DNA from 2 places in the Lysobacter xanthus genome. Region 2 is predicted to be linked to the other one. Evidence: riboswitches for the same ligand, from Rfam matches in the RefSeq annotation. Region 2 holds a riboswitch; the other holds the start of a gene.
The links. A riboswitch is a leader RNA that binds a small molecule or an ion and turns the genes downstream of it on or off. The one in region 2 is predicted to bind cobalamin.
Positions count from the first base shown of each region.

Region 1: another riboswitch for cobalamin. It lies ahead of ACY35P_RS06620 (ribonucleoside-diphosphate reductase subunit alpha); the one in region 2 lies ahead of btuB (TonB-dependent vitamin B12 receptor).

Region 1 is NZ_BAAGAB020000017.1:1,285-7,976, forward strand. Features, by position in the region: gene ACY35P_RS06610 (acyl-CoA thioesterase) at 1-291, opposite strand, end outside; gene ACY35P_RS06615 (ribonucleotide-diphosphate reductase subunit beta) at 278-1,288, opposite strand; gene ACY35P_RS06620 (ribonucleoside-diphosphate reductase subunit alpha) at 1,356-3,659, opposite strand; cobalamin riboswitch at 3,924-4,130, opposite strand; gene ACY35P_RS06625 (TonB-dependent receptor domain-containing protein) at 4,357-5,832, opposite strand; partial or broken gene ACY35P_RS06630 (hypothetical protein) at 5,926-6,012, opposite strand; gene ACY35P_RS06635 (TonB-dependent receptor plug domain-containing protein) at 6,009-6,362, opposite strand; gene ACY35P_RS06640 (DUF2946 family protein) at 6,449-6,692, opposite strand, start outside.
Region 2 is NZ_BAAGAB020000007.1:45,666-52,357, forward strand. Features, by position in the region: gene ACY35P_RS04125 (efflux RND transporter periplasmic adaptor subunit) at 1-789, opposite strand, end outside; gene ACY35P_RS04130 (GAF domain-containing protein) at 1,006-1,494, shown strand; gene ACY35P_RS04135 (TfoX/Sxy family protein) at 1,491-1,862, shown strand; cobalamin riboswitch at 1,918-2,147, shown strand; gene btuB (TonB-dependent vitamin B12 receptor) at 2,267-4,084, shown strand; gene ACY35P_RS04145 (hypothetical protein) at 4,137-4,634, opposite strand; gene ACY35P_RS04150 (GtrA family protein) at 4,745-5,128, opposite strand; gene ACY35P_RS04155 (hypothetical protein) at 5,125-6,692, opposite strand, start outside.

The sequences.
Region 1 (6,692 bases), on a different contig from region 2:
GTCCTCGGTATTGAGCTCGACCTCCACGCGCATGGAGCTGCGGCCCACGTCGACCACGCGTGCGACCAGCTCGACCAGCTGGCCTTGCCGTACGGGTACATGGAAGTCGACCTGCTCCGAACGCGCCGTCACTACCGTGGTGCGCTTGGCGTAGCGCGTGGCGGCCACGAACGCCGCCTTGTCCATCCATGCCAGTGCCTGCCCACCTAACAGCGTGCCCAAGTGGTTAGTGTGATCGGGGAACACGATCTCCCACAGGCGCACCTGGCGTGGGGGATCAGAAGGCGTCATCGAAGGCGACCTCCCCATTGATCCCGACCTGGTACGCCGACACGCGACGCTCGAAGAAATTGGTCAGCTCCTGGACGTCCTGCAACTCGATGAACGCGAACGGGTTGCGGCTACCAAACTCCGGCTCAAGCTCGAGGGCGGCGAGCCGGAGATCCGCGACGTACTGCAGGTACTCACGCATTTCGCGAGGGGACAGGCCGTTCACGCCGCCAGACAGCACGTCGTGGGCGAACGCCGCCTCCACTTCGACCGCGTCACGCAGCATCGTCCGAACCTCACGCTCCATCGCGGCGTCGAACAGACCCGGCTCCTCCTCGCGCACGGTGCGGATGACTTCGAGGGCGAACGCCATGTGGCCCGATTCGTCGCGGAAAACCCAGTTCGTACCCGCTGCCAGCCCCGGCAGCAGGCCGCGCGAGCGCAGGAACCACACGTAGGCGAAGGCGGCGAAGAAGAAAAGACCTTCGATGCAGCAGGCGAAACAGATAAGATTCAGCAGGAATGCACGCCGATCCTCGCGCGTCTCGAGCCGCCTCAGCTGCTGGATGGAGTCGATCCAGCGAAAGCAGAAGTCGGCCTTGGCACGGATCGACGGGATGTTCTCGATCGCCGAGAACGCCGCGGCACGCCGCTCTATGTCGGGCACGTAGGCGTCCAGCAGTGTCAGGTAGAACTGCACATGCAGCGCTTCCTCGTAGAGCTGGCGCGACAGGTACATGCGCGACTCGGGTGCGTTGACGTGCTGGTAGAGGTTGAGCACAAGGTTGTTGGCGACGATCGAGTCGCCCGTCGCGAAGAAGGCGACGAGACGCTCGATGAGGTGGCGATCGGCCGGCGTGAGCTTGTCCCGCAGATCGTTGATGTCAATGCCGAAGTCGATCTCCTCTACGGTCCACGTATTACGGATCGCGTCGCGGTACATGTCGTAGAAGAGCGGGTAGCGCATCGGGCGCAGGGTCAACTCGAAGCCGGGGTCTAGAAGGCGTGCGGCGGGCATGGGGTTGTTCCGGTCAGAGAGATTCGGTCGCGGGCGTCAAGAACACCCGCGGCGGACGTCGGGTCGCCTACTGGCAGGCCTCGCAGGCTTCGGGGTTTTCGAGCGAGCACGCGAGGGCGGCCTGCGGGGGCGCGGTGGACACGGTGGCCTTCGCGATGCGGGTCGCCGGCCGCGAGCGCAGGTAGTACGTCGTCTTCAGGCCCGACTTCCAGGCGTACATGTACATCGACGACAGCCGCCCGATGTTCGGGCTCTCCATGAAGAGATTCAGCGACTGCGACTGGTCGATGTAGGCGCCTCGCGCGGCGGCGAGGTCAATCAGCGCCTTCTGCGGCAGCTCCCAAGCAGTGCGGTAGACCTGCCGCAATGATTCCGGGATGGCCTCGATGGCCTGGATGGACCCCTCGCCGAGCTTGATCGCATCGCGGATGGGCTGCGTCCAGAGGCCCAGCTTCTTGAGCTCGTTGACGAGGTGGCGGTTGACCTGCACGAAGTCGCCCGAGAGCGTCTCGCGCTTGAACAGGTTAGAAACCTGCGGCTCGATGCATTCGTAGCAGCCGGCGATCGAGGCGATGGTGGCGGTCGGGGCGATGGCCATCAGCAGCGAGTTGCGCAGGCCATGCGTGGCGATGCGCGCCTTCAGCGCCTCCCAGGCGACGGCCTGCGTCGGTGTGACGCCCCAGAGGTCGAATTGCAGGTCGCCGCCCGCCGCCCGGGTCTCGGCGAACGACGGATGCGCGCCGTGCTGCGCGGCGAGATCGCAGGACGCCTCGAGCGCGTGCAGGTAGATTGTCTCGGCGATACGCGTCGACAGCGCCAGCGCTTCAACCGAGTCGAACGGCAGCCGCAGCTTGAAGAACACGTCCTGCAGGCCCATCACGCCCAGGCCCACCGGCCGCCAGCGCAGGTTCGAGCGGCGCGCCGACTCGATCGGGTAGAAGTTGAGGTCGATGACGCGGTCGAGCTGGCGCACCGCCACCTGCACGGTCTCGGCGAGCTTGTCGAAGTCGACGCCGTCCTCGCCCACGTGCTGCGCGAGGTTGATCGAGCCGAGGTTGCAGACGGCGGTCTCGTCCGCGCTCGTCACCTCCAGGATCTCCGTGCACAGGTTCGACAGGTGCACGGTGCGGCCCGGTCCGACCTGGTTGCAGGTGCGGTTGGACGCGTCCTTGAACGTCATCCAGCCGTTCCCGGTCTCGCCGAGCACCTTCATCATCCGGGCGTAGAGCTCGCGCGCCTTGACGGTGCGCACCGCGAGGCCCTGCTGCTCGGCCTGCACGTAGGCGCGCTCGAAGGCCTCGCCCCAGAGGTCGGGCAGCTCCGGCACGGCCTTCGGATCGAACAGCGACCAGTTGCCGTCGGCGTCGACGCGCTGCATGAACAGGTCGGGGATCCAGTTGGCGAGGTTGAGGTTGTGCGTGCGGCGCATCTCGTCGCCGGTGTTGTCGCGCAGCTCGAGGAACTCCTCGATGTCCGCATGCCACGTCTCGAGGTAGATGCAGGCGGCGCCCTTGCGCTTGCCGCCTTGGTTCACCGCGGCGACGGAGGCATCGAGCGTCTTCAGCCACGGCACGATGCCGTTGCTGCGCCCGTTGGTGGAACGGATCAGCGAGCCGCGCGCCCGGATGCGGTGGTAGGCCTGGCCGATGCCGCCGGAGAACTTCGACAGCTGCGCGACGTCGCCGTAGCGCGCGTAGATGTCCGTGAGCGAATCCTGCGGCGAGTCCAGCAGGAAGCACGACGAGAGCTGCTCGTGGCGCGTGCCGGAGTTGAACAGCGTCGGCGAGCTCGGGATGTAATCGAGCGAAGCCATGAGCCGGTAGAGCTGCAGCGCGCCGGCCGGGCCGTCGGTCAGCGCGACGGCGATCCGCATGAAGAAGTGCTGCGGCGTCTCGATGACGTGTCGCGAGTGCGGATGCTTGAGCAGGTAGCGGTCGTAGAGCGTGCGCAGGCCGAAGTACTCGAAGCGCTGCGTATGGGACGCGTCGATCGCGTCGTTGAACTTGCGGGCATTGGCCTCGACCGCCTCGCGCACGCGGTCGTTGATCAGGCCGAGGTCGTGGCCGAGCAGGATCGACTGTGAGAAGGAATGCACGCCGAGCCCGGTAACCTCCTTGTCGATGTAGGCGCTGAGCAGCCGCGCGGCGAGGCGCGAGTACTGCGGCTCCTCGGCGGTGAACGCGGCGGCGGTATGGATTGAAAGCTCGTCGAGCTCGCGGGTGGTCGCGCCGTCGAAGATGCCGCCGATGGTCTTGAGCGCGACGCGCATCGGATCGATGTCATCGAGCCCTGCGCTGCAGCGCTGCACGGCGCGCACGATCTTGGCGACGTCGACCGGCTCGCGGCGGCCGTCGCGCTTGGTCACGGTCATGGTCGCCGGCGCATGCGGCGGGGTCAGTGCGAAGCCGGGCGCGTCGGTGTCGGACGCCACGTGTGGCACGGTTGGGGTGAGTGTCTCGTTCGTCATTGGTTCCTCTCCGGTGGCGATGGAGAGGAAGCGAAAGCGGCGCAGGCATGCCCGTGCCGGCCCCCGCCCCCCCGGGCGAGCCGGCATCGACGCAAGAAGACGGAAGGCAGCGGACGAGGTCCGCGGACCGCCCCGTCCCTCCCACGAGGACGCCTGGCCAACGGCGGCACGCGGCCGCCGATCGAGGCAGGTCTTCGGACTCGTGGACTACGGCGAGTGCTCGCCACCTACTGCGCGTCGCTTCCCAGCCGCTCGGGCCAGTGCCAATGACGCGGGTCGTTTCCACTTACCGCTGCGGGGCAGTCCCGGATTCCCACCGGGTTCCCTTTTAAGCCGACCCGGGCGGGCGCGGCACCTTCGACGGGCACAACATATTGGGCCGACCCTAACCAGTCAATACATTTTATTGGGTCTGCCGTTGAGGAGTCGCCGCCGCTTCGCTGATCGGTCGGACACGATGGTGGTCGCGGACGCCGTCTGACCCGCTAGAAGCTCAAGCGCGCCTCGGCACTTACCGATCGTGGCGCGCCTGGCTGCAGGACAGCGTCGCCCGCCGACGTTCGGTCGCGGACGCTCATCGTGCCCACGTAGCGCTGGTCGGTCAGGTTGCGCAGCTCGCCGAAGACCTCCCACCGGTCGCGCCGGATGCCGGCGCGGAGGCCGAAGAGGTGGTACCCCGCGAGGCGATAGCTGTTGCTGAAGTCCGCATAGCGCGAGCCCACCCAGTCGAACGTCGGCCGACGAGGAACCCGTTGCCGTGGCGATATATCACTTCGCCACGCATCGCATACGCCGGCGCCGCCGGCAGGCGGTTGTCGCCATAGACCAGATCACCGTCGAAGAAGAAGCGGTTGTACGACGCACTGAGCAGCGGCTCGATGCGATCAACGCCATTGCCGAGCGGCAGGCTCACGCCGACGAGCGCCTCGATACCGCCATGCGTGGTGCGATGGATGTTGGCGGACAGGCTGGTGCCGGGCGCGACCGGGCTGTCGACCGACAGGATCTCGTCGCGGATCCGCGCGTAGTAGACCGAGGTATCCCAATGCCAGCGTGGCTTCGACGCATCGGCTTTCGTCGCGCCACGCAGCCCCGCCTCCACCACGGTGCCCTGCATCGGATCGAGCGTGGCGTTGCCGCCGTGCAGGTCATCGGTCAGTTCGAAGGTGGTGGGCGCCTCGAACAGCCGGCTTACGCTGGCGAAGGCTTCGCTGGTGGGCGTGATGGCGCGCAGCACGCCGAGCCGCGGGTTGATCGACGAATAGTCGCGCCGAGGGTTGCTCACGGTGCCGCTGGCGAGATCGGTCGTGCGCACGTCGCGCCCGGTACGCACGCCCTGCGCGCCGTAGACGAGCGTCCAGCCGGGCGCGAACGTCCATCGATCCACCACGAACAGCTCGGCGCTATCGGAGTGGTTGTCGATAATCCCGGTCTGTCCGTTGCGGCGGCCGCCGTCGTTGCGGAAGTTGCCGCCGGTCTCGCGGGTGTCGGCCAGATTCAGGCCGATCAGCACGTCGTGCGTGCCGGACTTGATGTTGTAGCGGGCCACGCCCGCATAGGTGCGCTGCTCCGTGTTCTTGAGCAGGCTGAACACCTCCATCGGCGCGTTCGGGCCCGGCCCGTCGAAGTCGAGGAGGATCTTGTCGACGATCGGGTGGTAGAGGTTCTGGTCCTCGTATGACACACCCAGTTCGAGGCGGTGATCTGCATACGGCGTCCACGTGCCCTTCGCCGCGACGCGGTCGGTGCGCACGTTGAGCTGGAAATTGCCGGTGATCGCCGACGGGTTGGCCTGACGCGGGTCGGCGTCTAATTGCGCGCGCGTGAGCGCGCCGGCCAGCTCTTCGGCGTTCTCGATGTGCGTGGCGAACAGGCGCAGGTCCACGTCGGTGGACGGCTGCCAGCCGACGTTCGCATATACGCTCGACCGATCCTGCCGGCTGTGCGCGCGGTAGCCGCCGCGACGTTTCTGGTCAAGGGTAACGAGGCCGTCCCAGTCGCCTGTGACCCCGCCCGCCGTGAGCCGGCCATTCACGAGCCCGAAGCTGCCGCCTTGGACGAACAGCTCCAGCGGCACGCTGTTGCGCGCGGTCGGGCTTGTGGCGTCGATCGCGCCGCCCAGGTTCCTCGCGCCATAGGTCAGCGCGTTCGCGCCATGCGCGACCGTGATGTAGCGCGCGGCCGCCGGGTCGATGAAACGGTTGTGGTTGTTGCCGTCAGCGGTGGTGACCGGCAGCCCGTCCTGGAACAGCTTCACGCCGTTGCTGTCGTAGTCGGTGGCATCGAGGTTGGAGCCGCGCTCGAGATGAAGACGGCATCGCCGCCGGTGGCGCTCTGCGTCCATACGCCCGGCACGTAGCGAAGCGCATCGGACAGGTTGCCAACCGACCGCGCGCGGAGGGAATCGGCATCGATGATCGTGACGGCACCGGGCGTCAGTGCGCGCTCGGCGTCGGCCGGCGAGCGCGCACCGCGCACTTGTATACGGTCGAGCTGGTGTGCGGGCTGGTTCCCGTCGGCAGCGGGATCATCCGCCCGGACGGTCAGTGGGAGAGACAGCGCCGCGAGGGCGACGGAAACGGCAATGTGCAGGCGCGACGAACGCATCGGCGCGCGACGGGGGGGTCGACATGGGAGCTCCAAAGCACGAGAGCGCGGCCCTTGGCCACGCGGAAATAGACGAGTCTTGTGGATCAGAGCGTGATGGGCGGTGCCTGCGAGCCCAGGCCACGCGCATTGCGCCATGGCCGGGACGTGATGCCACGTCGCTGGGTCAGCGGCGCGGCGGGCGCGAACGCCAACAGACCCATCAGCAAGGCCAGCAACAGCACCTGCGACACGACCAGCGAGCAGTAGCTGCAGGCATCGCCGGGATCGCCACCGCCGTGCCCCATGGGGTCGGCACCGTCGTGGTGGCTACCGTGTCCGCTCGACGCG
Region 2 (6,692 bases):
GACCACGCTGCCTTCGAAGTCGAGGCTGCCGCGCGCGCCGTACGGCGTGCCGTCCGGCAGCAGCACCTGCACGTCGCGGTCGCCCGGCTCGCCCTCGGACTGCGCGCGGCGCAGCTGGTCGAGCTCGGCGATCGAGATCGAGAAGTTGGCGTACAGCGGGTCGATCTGGTCGATGGTGGCCAGCAGCGTCGGCGCGCCCTGCCCGACCAGCGCGCCTTCGGTGACCTGCGCACGCCCGGCACGGCCCGAGATCGGCGCACGCACGGTGGAGTAGCCGAGGCTGATCCGCGAGCTGGACAGCGCGGCGCGGGCCTGCTGCACGGCGGCGGCGGCGCTGCGCTCGGCCGCGATCGCGTTGTCGAGGTCGTTGCGGGAGATGAACTTGCCCGGCGCGAGCTGGCGCGCGCGCGCGGCGGTGGCGCGGGCGTTGGCGAACTGCGCCTCGGCCTGCGCGAGCGCCGCCTGCGTCTGCCCGGACTGCGCCTGCAGCTCGGCCGGGTCGATCACGAACAGCGCCTGGCCTTCACGGACGTCGGCGCCTTCCTCGAAGACGCGGCGCTGGACGATGCCGGGCACGCGGGCGCGCACGTCGGCCGTGCGGTACGGCGCGAGCCGGCCGACGAGGTCGCGACGCAGCGGCAAGGCCTGCGGCCGGACTTCGAGCACGCCGACCTCGGCCGGCGGCATCGCCCCGCCCGGACCGCCGCCCTGCGGGGCGGCGTCCTTGCCGCAGGCGGCGAGCAGCAGGCTGAGCGCGGCGGCCGCGACGAAGGGACGGGAAGAGGCCATCGGGATCTCCGGGAAACGACGGCCGCCCGCGACGGGGCGGGCGGCGGGGGATTTGTGCACCGGGGAGTTTAGCTATCGACCGCCTGCGGCGTGCGGGCGGAAAGTCATGTCATGCGACGCCATGCGGAACACGCTGTCCCGGCAAACGCCCCCGGCGTTCCGCTGGTGCGACTTCCGGCACCCGGAGCGCCGGAATCGACGCGCTAGACTCCCGGCATGACCTTCATCGCCTCCACGCTCAGCGGCAGCAAGCCCGAGCAGTACGCGCAGCTGCTGACCCAGGTGCACGGCCTGCTGCACGGCGAGCACGACCGCATCGCCAACGCCGCCAACCTGTCCGCGCTCGTCTACCACGCGCTGCCGGCGCTCAACTGGGTCGGCTTCTACCTGTACGACGGCACCGAACTGGTGGTCGGTCCGTTCCAGGGCCTGCCCGCCTGCGTGCGCATCCCGCTCGACAAGGGCGTCTGCGGCGCGGCCGCCTCGACGCGCCAGACGCAACGCGTCGCCGATGTCCATGCCTTCCCGGGCCACATCGCCTGCGATTCGGCCTCGCGCTCCGAGGTCGTCGTGCCGCTGGTGGCGGCGGACGGCAGCCTCATCGGCGTGTTCGACCTCGACAGCCCGGAGCCCGACCGCTTCGACGCGGACGACCAGGCCGGCCTCGAAGCGATCGCGCGCGCCTTCGTCGAATCGATCGCATGAGCACCACCGACGCGCCGCGACTCCTCAACATCGGCGGCAAGTCCGCGGCGTGGCTGCGCCAGGTCGGGCTGCGCACGTGGGACGACGTGCATGCGATCGGCGCGCTCGAAGCCTTCATGCGCGTCAAGCGCGCGGGCTTCCGTCCGAGTCTCAACCTGCTGTACGCGCTGGAAGGCGCACTCGTCGGTTGCCACTGGCAGCACGTCGAGATCGACCGCCGCGCCGAACTCGCCGCGCAGGCGCAGGCGGCCACCGCGCTGCTGCCCTCCTCGCGTCGCGGCCCCGTGCCGACCGAATGCATCACCACGCTCGGCGAAGCGCACGACGCGCCCGTCGCCGAGGACGCGCCCGACACGCTCGCGTTCTGACGCCGTATCGCGGCAGCGTTCCATCGCGGGCGCACGTCCGCGTCTGCTTTCACGTAGACTGCGCGCGCTTTCGGGTGACCCGCCGCCGTCCGGCGTCGGGTTGAAACGGGAAGCCGGTGACGCGCGATCGATCCGATCCGCCAGCCCGGCACTGCCCCCGCAACGGTAAGCGAGTGCATCCATGGCATCGGCCACTGTGACGACACGTCACGGGAAGGCGCCCTGGACGGATGGCCCTGACATCCCCTCGCGAGTCCGGAGACCGGCCCGGAAGCCCACTGGTTGCGATGCGGAGGGCGTCGCGGCGGCTCGTGCGCCCGTGCGCGCGCTCCGTTCGTGCTTCCTCTCCACGCGACTTCCCCTCATGCACGGCGTGGGGCCGTGCCCGCTGGAGATGTTCCCGAATGATGCTGAAGACCCTGACCGTCGCCGTCCTGGCGACGCTCGCTCCGTCCGCGTTCGCCTCGGACGCCGACACCCTCGACGAAGTGATCGTCACCGCCAACCGCGCGCCCGTCGCCGTGCGCGATGCCCTCGCGCCCGTCGAAGTGATCGACCGCGAGGAGATCGAGCGCAGCCAGGCGCGGTCCCTGCCCGACCTGCTGCGCGGCCGCGCCGGCGTCTCGATCGGCAACCAGGGCGGCCTCGGCAAGCTCACCACCGTGTTCCTGCGCGGCAGCGAATCCGACCACGTGCTCGTGCTCGTCGACGGCGTGCGCATGGGCTCGGCGACGTCGGGCCTCGTGTCGTTCCAGGACCTTCCCGTCGACCTGATCGATCGCATCGAGATCGTGCGCGGCCCGCGCTCGAGCCTGTACGGCAGCGAGGCGATCGGCGGCGTCATCCAGATCTTCACGCGCCGCGACAACGGCGCCCTCGCCCCGCGCTTCTCGATCGGCGCGGGCAGCCGCGACACCTACGAGGCGAGCGCGGGCGTCGGCGGCCGCGTCGGCCGCGGCTGGTTCGGCGTCGATGCCTCGCGCCAGCAGACGCAGGGCTACGACTCCTGCCGCGGATCGTTCAGCGGCGGCTGCTTCGCCAACGAGCCCGACCGCGACGGCTACAACCGCAATTCCGTCTCGCTGCGCGGCGGCGCCGAAATCGCCACGGGCTGGACGGTCGATGCGAACGCGCTGCGCGCCGAAGGCGACAACGAGTACGACGGCTTCTACAACCGCTCGACCACGGTGCAGCAGGTCGTCGGCGGCGGCGTGACCTGGACGCCCTCTAAGGCCGCGTCGCTGCGCCTGCAGGCCGGCCGCAACCGCGACGCGTCGGACAACTTCAGCGGCGCCACGTTCATGGGCGACTTCGCCTCGAACCGCGACACCGCGTCGCTGCAGGGCGACTTCAGCCTCGCCACCGGGCACCGCCTGAGCACCGGCGTCGAATGGCAGCGCGACGAAGTGCAGAGCACGACGAACTACGTGCTCCGCCGTCGCATCGATCGCGCGGCGTTCGTGCAGTACCTCGGCGACTTCGGCGCGTTCGACCTGCAGGCCAGCGCCCGGCACGACGACAACCAGCAGTTCGGGGGTCACTCGACCGGCAACCTCGCGCTCGGCGTCGACCTCGCGCCGACCTGGCGCCTGACGGTGGGCGCGGGCACCGCGTTCAAGGCGCCGACGTTCAACGAGCTCTACTACCCGTTCGGCTTCGGCAACCCGGACCTCGATCCGGAACGTTCGCGCACCGTGGAGGCGTCGCTCGCCTGGACGGGCGCGACGTCGAACCTGCGTCTCGATGCCTATCGCACCTCGGTGGACGACCTGATCGCCTACAGCTCCACCACGTTCCGGCCCGAGAACATCCAGCGCGCGCAGCTGCGCGGCGTCGAACTCAGCGGCGACACCGTGCTCGCCGGCTGGACGGCGGCGGGCAGCCTGAGCTGGGTGGATGCCGACAACCGCACGACGCCTGGCGTCACGCGCACCCTGCCGCGTCGTGCGCGCCAGAGCGCCCGCCTGGACCTCGACCGAAGCTTCGGCGCCTTCCGTCTTGGTTTCACGACCGCGGGCGAAGGCGAACGTTTTGACGACCTCGCGAACAGGCGTCGCCTCGGCGCGTTCGCGACCTTCGACCTGCGCGCCGAATACGCGTTCACCGCGGCGTGGCGCCTGCAGGCGCGCGTCGAGAACCTGTTCGACCGCGACTACGAGACGGTCGAGTTCTACCGCCAGCCCGGTCGCGGCCTGTTCGTGACGCTGCGCTACACGCCCTGATCGAACGCTTCCGCGCCATCGCGACCGCCGGCCCGAGCCGGCGGTTCGCGTTTCAGTGCCGGCCGGGCGCGGGCATGAGCCGCGCCATGCGTGTGTAGTCCACCGGCACGCCGACCATGTCCGGGCGCATCGCGCGCAGCGTGCAGACGAGCTCGCCGTAACCGTCCGCGAGCTGGCCGAACAGCGCCGCGTACGCGGAGCGCCCCGCTTCGGCGATGCCGAGATAGGCGCTGCGCCCGAGGTCGATGAAGTACCGGACATTGACGCGGCGCCGCTCGGCGAGCGCGGGATACAGGCCTGCGATCAGCAGGCAACGATCACCGACGTCGCGCAGCGAATCCTCGCGGACGTGGCCGGCGAGCGACTGCGCATGCAGCCAGTCGAGCGCCTGCGTGCGTGCGAGCCCGCGGCCGTCGGCCTGGTGCCGCAGCAACATGAAGACGAGATAGGCCTCGCGCGATTCGTCGAGCGTGCAGCCCGCACGCTCGCCCGCCTCGTGCACCAGCGCCTGCCAGAGTTCGGCGGACGCGCCCTGCCGTACGTCAACCATCGCATCACCTCCGGTGCCGCGGCCCTCGCCACGGCTATCGGCCCGAACGCGACCGACTGGAGACGGATGTAGCGCGCCGGCGATGAACGGCGCTTCAAGGCGACGCGATGTCAGCGTCGATAGACCCAGTGTCGCGAGAGCAGGAACGCGACGACGCCCAGCACGAACTCCACGGCGGGCTTGGCGAGCCACGCCCAGTGCAGGCCGACGTACTGGTCGATCACGCCGAGCGACCACGTGCTCACGATCGTCGTCGCGATCCACATCACGACGAAGCGCGTGAACTGCGTGCTCCCCATCGTCGTCTCGTCGCCGCCGAAGGTGAAGCGCCCGTTCATCCAGAACCCGAGCGACGCACCCGCGATGCGGCCGAGCACGTTCGCCGGTTCGATCGCCATGCCCGCATGCGTCAGCGCGACGACGAGCGCCCAGTCGACCAGCCATTGCACGAGGCCGATCGTGAGGTAGGCGCGGCTCTGTCGGCTCAGGCTCATTCGGTGGGGCGGGTCGGAAGGGCCCAGAACTCTACAGGGCCCTCGGTCATCGCGAGGTGGGCGCCGGCCCGGGCGAGCCCGGCACGGCGCGCCGGCGTCGCATCGGGGGCACGCAGCAGGACGCCGCCGATGCGCTCGTCGCGCAGCAGGCGCGCCCAGGCGGCGCCCGTCGCGTCGCGATCGGCGGCCCGCGCGCCGGCATGCAGCGCCGGGTCGTACCAGAGCGTGGTGCGTCCGTGACCGGCCATCTCGGCCTGCGCGGCGCCGCCGAGATCGAGGACGACGAGCTCCGGCGTGCGCTCGCGCACGCGGGCGAGGAGCAGGCGCTCGGGCGCATAGCGCGCCACCACCGGCGCGTCGCGACCGCCGGCCGCGACGGCGCGTTTCACCGCGCCCGTGTGCAGCATCCATTGCGAATTCGACTGGAAGGCGAGGTCGAGCAACGCCAGTGCGAGCAGCAGGCCCATCGCGCGCCGTTGCGGCAGGGTGCGCGCGATCGCCGCGACGGCGACCGGAACGAGCAGGACGACACCCGGCACGACGTAGCGCGCATACGCGACGACGCCCATCGGCACGGCGATCGCGACGAGCGCGCACAGCATCGGCACGCGGGTGCGGCGGTCGAGCAGTGCCACCACCGCCGCGCCCGCGAGCGCGACCAGCGCGAAACCGAGGCCGCCGTCGAAGCCTTCGAGGTGTTTCGAGGTGAGGAAGGTCATCGACCATGCACGCGGCAGGCCGGGCACCGACTGCCAGCGCGCATCGGCGAACGCGACGGGTGCAAAACACGGCGACCGGAAGACGTCGTTGAACAGCGGCAGCACCGGATTTCCGCACCGCCACGCGGCCCAGGCATAGCTCGAACCGCCGACGAGCACGAGCAGCAGCGCGGCCGTTGCAACGGCCTTCGCCGTCCACGGCCGCGCGCGGACGGTCGCGAACAGCAGTGCGCCGAGCGCGGCCACGGGATGCAGGATCTTCAATGCCGCGAGGAATCCCGCGAGGACGGCGATGCCGGGCAGGCTGCGCGGTACTTGCGGTGCCAGCGCGAGGCCCAGCAGCGCCAGCATCGCCACGGTGGCCGGCAGTTCGGTCTGCATGCCGCCGACCAGCGCGATCACCGGAGGCAATGTCGCGACGAGCAGGACCGCCGCCCAGCGAAGCGCGACCGGCGCACCCAGTGCACCCGCGATGCGATGGACCAGCGCCACGCAGGCGAGCAGCCAGGCGACGTTCCACGGCCCGCGCGCCTCCGCCCCGGCGACCACCTGCACGACGCCGTGAAGGACGTCGCCCGCCCACGGCGCGAGGGCCCACACCTGATGCGTCGCATCGATCGCGTACCGGCCGTTCCGCATCAGTTGCCAGGGCAGCGCGAGGTGGCCGGCGAGATCGTCGTACTGAAGCGTGGGCAGCCAGGCACCCGTCGATGCGAGACCGACGGCCAGCAGACCCAACGCGGCCGCGCGCGGCGCCGCGTCGATCGATGCGCGGGTCCGTGCGAGCGCATCCGCGAACGAGGCCGCCACGTCGCGCCGCCGCGCCACGACGACGAGCAACAGCA